Regions from separate parts of the Pelotomaculum schinkii genome, predicted to be linked through region 2. Evidence: riboswitches for the same ligand, from Rfam matches in the RefSeq annotation. Region 2 holds a riboswitch; the other holds the start of a gene.
The links. Region 2 has a riboswitch for thiamine pyrophosphate ahead of Psch_RS15540 (MerR family DNA-binding transcriptional regulator). Riboswitches for the same ligand answer to the same signal wherever they lie in the genome.

Region 1: it holds a riboswitch for thiamine pyrophosphate, as region 2 does, so the genes downstream of both, Psch_RS05645 (thiamine-binding protein) here and Psch_RS15540 (MerR family DNA-binding transcriptional regulator) in region 2, are expected to answer to the same signal.

What each region holds. Positions count from the first base shown of each region.
Region 1 covers NZ_QFGA01000001.1:1,175,483-1,178,676, forward strand. Annotated here, with positions in the region: gene Psch_RS05630 (FmdE family protein) at 177-770, shown strand; gene Psch_RS05635 (LiaI-LiaF-like domain-containing protein) at 767-1,078, opposite strand; gene Psch_RS05640 (PspC domain-containing protein) at 1,075-1,524, opposite strand; TPP riboswitch at 1,700-1,805, shown strand; gene Psch_RS05645 (thiamine-binding protein) at 1,870-2,160, shown strand; gene Psch_RS05650 (ABC transporter permease) at 2,123-2,911, shown strand; gene Psch_RS05655 (ABC transporter substrate-binding protein) at 2,911-3,194, shown strand, end outside.
Region 2 covers NZ_QFGA01000002.1:991,677-994,870, reverse strand. Annotated here, with positions in the region: gene Psch_RS15545 (IS200/IS605 family accessory protein TnpB-related protein) at 1-1,101, opposite strand, end outside; gene Psch_RS15540 (MerR family DNA-binding transcriptional regulator) at 1,085-1,336, opposite strand; TPP riboswitch at 1,519-1,617, opposite strand; gene Psch_RS15535 (hypothetical protein) at 1,998-2,141, shown strand; gene Psch_RS15530 (FAD binding domain-containing protein) at 2,289-3,173, shown strand; gene Psch_RS15525 ((2Fe-2S)-binding protein) at 3,177-3,194, shown strand, end outside.

The sequences.
Region 1 (3,194 bases), on a different contig from region 2:
CCGCTCCTGGGGCATGGTTGTCCAATGTGGCTTTTGTGCGAATGAATTCACACCTGCATTTTTCAGGATAGGTTTTCCATCCTCTGACACGGTTATGTATCTTTACTATCTGACCGTGTTTGGCGTTATAATAGAGTAATGATCAAAATGCAAACTAGTAAAAGGAGGTAAATTTAATGTGTACAGAAAAAAGCGATTGGGATAAGGTTATTGAGTTCCACGGCCACAGTTGCCCGGGCATAGCTACAGGTTACCACGTAGCCAGAGTTGCTTTACAAAAACTACAGGCCATTCGAGCCGCCGACGAGGAGTTGATCGCTATTGTAGAAAATGACTCCTGCAGCGTGGACGCTATCCAGGTTTTGACCGGTTGCACCTTCGGCAAAGGAAACCTTGTCTTTAACGACTTGGGGAAACAGGTCTATACTTTTGTTTGCCGCAACAGCGGACGTGCTGTACGGATTGCTGTCAAAGGTTCGGCAAGGCCAAAGGCCCCTTCGTTGAAAGAGCTAAGGGATAAAGTTTACGGCGGGACAGCCTCCGCTGAAGAACGTAAAGCTTTCCACGACCACCAGCAGGAACGCATCCGCTATATCCTGGATCTGCCCGACGATGAATTTTGTGAGATCCGGGACGTTGAAATTGAATTTCCCGATAAGGCCAAGATTTACGATTCTCACACCTGTGCCGTATGCGGGGAACAGGTCATGGAGCCGCGTGTCCGTGTTAAAGGCGGCAAGATTGTTTGCATACCCTGCTCAGAGCATTAGACAGAGACTGACCGAAATATTATTCCTTCAAAAATCTGCTTGATGCCGTTTCTGCCCGGGAAAAACCCCTCTCCAAGCAGAATGTATGCGACAATACCTGCCGCAAGAGCAAGAATCACTAGAACAGCAAACCAGCGGGGTATACGCCCTCTCCAAAAAAGGCTCAGCCCAACAACAATCAAGATTACAGGCCACAGCCTGGCCGACTGGGTTAACATCTCACGCGAGGCGTACCCCGTATTGATCAAGAGCATCGCTGTCCCAAACAGGATCAGCGCCATCCCGAGAATGAACGTCCCGACACTCACCGGTCTCTCTCCTTTCCCGAGCCTTGGAACAGAATATAAATCCCCAGGGCAATGATCAACAGCGGCCAAGAAAAACGCAAAAAATAGTGAGGGACTGTTTGTCCGACCAGAAAGATGATGCCCAGCCCGATCAACAGGAGACCGGCGTTGCGCCTTCGTTTTTCCGAATCTACATGCAAGCCTTTTTTTTCACCAGGCGACTGGTACCCGGCCGTCGGCTCTCCCTGCGCCTCCTGCACTCCTTCAACAGGGATGTCCGGACGGTCGTTTTCAACAGGTATAACAACCGCTGCGATGATGTAAACAAGAATGCCGCTGCCGCCAAGCATCACCGACAGGACCCATAGCAGCCTTACAAGGGTTACATCGACCTCAAAATACTCGGCCATACCGGCAGCGACCCCTGCAATCATCTTGTTTTTACGGGATCGGTAGAGCCTGTTCATATGAATGCCCCCAAATAAAGTTGTTTTAACCACTACATTGAAAATACGGGTGCGAATTAGATTCGCAAAATATAAAAATTATTTGATTTTCATGAACATTATGGTTAAGATTAAAGTTAATGGATAATTATTTCCTGACAGTTTTTATCAGTATATTTAATTTCCCATACAATTTGTATATTATGCGGGGAGCTGAAGCTATTCGGCTGAGAAAGAACTTGGTTCTGACCCACAGACCTGATCTGGGTAATGCCAGCGTAGGGACAAGCTAGATCGTGCTTTAAGTGAGCGCGTTCGGGCCTTTTGCCTGCAGGCAGAAGGCCTAATTTAATTTAAAGGAGGTTTTTGTCAGTGCTCTATAACGTCAGTCTGCAGGTCATCCCAATCGTACCCGAGGCGGAGGTTTACCCGGTGGTAGACAAGGTAATTGACCTGATCAGGGAGTCCGGCGTCAAATATGTTGTCGGTCCCATGGAGACAACGATGGAAGGAGAACTTGACCTGCTCCTGGGAATCGTAGCCAGGGCGCAAGAGATCTGCCTGCAAAATGGCGCCACACGGGTCCTGTCGGTGGTTAAAATAGACTGCAAGGCAGGTGGTGTCACGATTGAGGAGAAAATTAACAAGTATCGTTAACGGCGCATTCCCACTGGGATTTGTAGTCCTGCTGCTGGTTACATGGGAATACCTGGTGCGCTGGAAAGCCGTCCAGGAATGGATTCTGCCCGGTCCCGCCCTCATTGCGCGAACCCTGGCAGACAACCTGCCCTTAATCCTTAAACACACGCAAACAACGCTGATGGAATGCCTGGCAGGTTTTACCCTGGCCATAATCTTGTCCTTTGTTCTGGCTTTCGTCATGGACGAGGTCCCCCTTCTGAGGAGAGCTTTGTATCCCTTGCTTATCGCCTCCCAGACCGTCCCGATCATATCAGTGGCCCCGCTTTTCATAATTTGGTTCGGGTACGGCGTCATGCCCAAAATTATCGTAGTAATCCTGGTCTGCTTCTTTCCGATTGCTTTAAGCCTGCTGGGGGGGCTGGCGGCTGTTGACAGGGAGTACCTCGAGCTCTTCAGGTCGATGAAAGCCACCCGGCTGGATATTTTCCGGATGGTCAAGCTGCCTCTGGCGCTGCCCTCCTTCTTCTCCGGGCTGAAGATAGCCGCGTCTTACAGCGTCATGGGTGCGGTCATTGGCGAGTGGTTGGGCGCCAAGGAGGGATTGGGCATGTACATGACCATTGCCCAGCGCTCGTTCCAGGTAGACCGCGTGTTCGCGGCCATCCTTACCATCACCGTTTTAAGCGCGGCCCTCTTTGCGCTGGTAGTCCTTATTGAAAGACTGGTCATTCCCTGGAACAGGTTAACAGAATGGAGGGATTTGTAATGAAAAAGATAGTTCTGGCAGTCGCTTTATTAACACTCTTGCTGGCTGCAGGCTGCGGCGGGAACAAGTCGCAGGAGGAAAAACCTCTCAAAAAGGTTTCGGTAATCCTGGACTGGACTCCAAACACCAACCATACCGGAGTCTACGTAGCTCAAAAACAAGGGTTTTATGAAGAAGAAGGACTGGACGTGGATATAGTACAGCCCAGTGAAGGCGGAGCGGCCCAGTTGGTCGCGTCGGGGCAGGGCGATTTCGGCTTCAGCTACCAGGAAGAGGTAACCAT
Region 2 (3,194 bases):
CAGGAATTTCGACCACATAAAACCGTTGATTATCCGGTTAAACTTGGCTGTTACGGACTTGTCGTTTTTAAACTCCAGGTTCTCTACGGCGAGGACGCAGTTTAACCGTTTTGCCAAATCTACCACCATGGCTGCAGCCTCGCCGATCAGCTTATTCCGCCGGTTGCTCCGTGCATATGTCCATTCTCCCTGCGGTATCCAAAGGCTTTCTTTGAATTGCCCTAGGTAGTCTGCATGGGTTATGCCCAGACCATCGGGGTTGGTATCCACTCCGATAACCCCGTTATAGGCTGTGTATTGTACCGGCGCTTCTTCTTCAATGGTGACGTGAATGTAATAACAGCCGTTCTTCCGGATAATTTCCACCTGGTAGGCGCTGCCTGTTATTAAATAGTCTATAACCATCTGCCGGTAGTTGAGCCCGTTGATCAGCCCTGTCTTCTTGGAAGGCTTATAGGCCAGATAGACCGGGACTGTGATTCGGTTGTAACGGATAGACTTTTTTGTCTCGACCGGCTCTGCTGCTATATCCAGGTAGATGATACCGTCTTTGGCATATAGCCGGGTGTTCAGGTTGCCGCCCTTGGTCTTATCACCCCTGGAAAGATAACGGTTGCTCCGGGCGTCCTGCCACGTATCAAGGGTAATGTTGCCTTTGCATCTCTGATGGAAGAGTCTCTTCCCGCCGAATACCACCGACGGAAATGTGCCGGCATCAAGGTGCTTCTGCCAAAATGCCAGTTTCCTTTCTTCTTTGTCCAGTCGCTTTTGCAGGTTGTCTTTCTTTCTGGGGGACCTGGCTTTTTCCAGACGCTTTCGGGTGAATTCCACTTTCTTTGTAGCATTGGCATGGTTTAGCTTTACCAGCTCTTTTTGTGATGAAATAGTTGCCTGGGCATCGTGCACCGTGTCGTTGGCCTGGCGGGAATTTAGGTTGAATTTACTTTGTACGGCCAAGCGTATGTCCTGGGTTTTCCAACCATCCAAAAGCCTTTTAAAGCCCCACCTTACGGCGGCGCAATAGCGTCCCATGAGGTTGTCGAGGAAGGTTTTTTGAACTTCCGTGAGCTGGAGAATGACGCCCCTAACCGTGGTTTTCACAGGCAGTCACCTCCTGCTCAATAAGCCAGGTCAGCTTTTTTGCCACTCTCCAGCCACGCTTACCGTATATCCTGGCGGAAAAACTAGAAGTCATTATTTGTGATTCCTTGTACCGCCTATGGCCGCCAGGTGTAAGCAGTGGTTTTAATTTCCCTTCTCTTTCCCAGCAATGCAACGTATGAGGCCATACATTTAATAACTTTGCTAGCTGGTGAGATGTTAACAGCTTTTCCATTGACACCACCTCTTACCATCACCCTAACAGAAACACTTGTTCGGTGTCAATGGTTTATTGGTTTATTTTTACTTTTGTTTAATTAATCTGTAGCTGCTTCACACCTCCTTGTATGAAAGTAACTTAACAAACAAAAAGCCCACCCGTTAGGGTAGGCCTCTGATATGCTGCTACTGCTCCAAAAATAACAGCTTCTGCTTCCCTACGCTGGTATTACCCAGATCAGGTTCAGAGGGTCGAGATTCCTCTCTCTCAGCCACAAGGCGCCCCTAGCTCATTATTCAATTGTATATAAATTATATCAAATCTGACAACTACTGTCAACAGCTACTCAGCTGGTCTATGACAAGTATTTACAGCGGTATTCCGTGGATGCAATGAACGTTTAATAAGTCTATAGCCGCTTTATTATTCGGTGGATCAAATTTTATACGTAAAAGCAAAGATTCAACCTTAAATGGTTACGATTTTACATTTATTGTTTCCATTTAATTGGTAGAAATGGATTAAGAATGCAATCTATAGATGTTATCTATGATATGTCCTAATATATTAAATTTTAAGAATTAGACTAGTATATATGCATACTTTAAAATTATAAGTAGAGGTGCAGACTTAATATGATAAGACAAAGCCATTGTTTAAGAAGGATAAGGATGTAATGAATGAGTTTATTGCTTATTTTTGTGTTTCTCAAGAAGAATTTATGTTGCAAACCTTTCTGAAAGAAAAACTTGATACGTTGAGGAAAATGATCGTAGCCGGAAAGAAGCTTACAGATCCTCGGTTGTTTGACCAGCTTTAAGGTATTTGTCGCGGTGAAATCCATATTATAACATTAAGAAAACAAAGGGGGTTATTTAATATAGTAATAAAATAAATTATTGCTATCTGAGCTGTAACAAGAATTGCTGTTGATGAAATGCTGCGTATAAGAGGAGGATGATACTTCATGAGAAAATACAAGTTTGAAGCGCCGCAGTCGTTTGAAGAGCTTTTTGAGATTATGCACAGAGCCAATTTCGAGAAGGACGAAATAAAGTTCGTGGCAGGGGGAACGGATTTTGTTCCCCGGCTTAATTTTGAACTGAATATGATCCCAAGCGAACAAAAACAGCCCCTGCAAATCATGTATTTGGGATGCCTTGGCATAGATTCCATTATTGAAAAGGACGGAATAATCTCTATAGGTGCTTGCTGCAAACTGAACGATATAATGAAAAATCCTGTTATTTGTGAAAAACTTCCCGTTCTGGTTGAAACAATTAGTCAAATGGCGGGGCTTACAATTAGAAATACTGGAACGATCGGTGGAAACATTATGAATGCCTCTCCGGCTAATGATAGCATCCCAACCTTTATAGTACTGGATGCAAACTTCATTTTAAAGTCGGAAAAAAAAGAGAGAACAGTAAAAGCTTCAGAATTTTTCACAGGGCCGGGAAAGACTGTCGCCAAACCGGATGAAGTTCTTACAAGGATTGAAATCAATTTGAAAAAAGGACATGCTTCCTTTAAAAAGCTTGGAAGAAGGCAGGCTGAAACGCTTTCTGTTGTTAATGCGGCAGCCTATGTGGAGCAGGAGAATAGTGTATGTAAAACCGTGCGCGTGGCAGTTGGATCTGTGGGGCCTACCGTAATTCGTTGTGAGCGGGTTGAAGTTGCTCTGCGCGGGAAAAAGCTTACGGAAGATGTAATTAAAACTGCCAGCTTAAAAGTGCTGAATGAAATCAATCCCATCGATGACCTCAGAGCAAGTGCATGGTACCGGAATAAAACTGCACCGGTAATGGTTTCCCGCGCGATCAAAGCGGCAGCAGGAATAAGGGGGGAGTAGCCAATGTCAGAGATTCTAAAT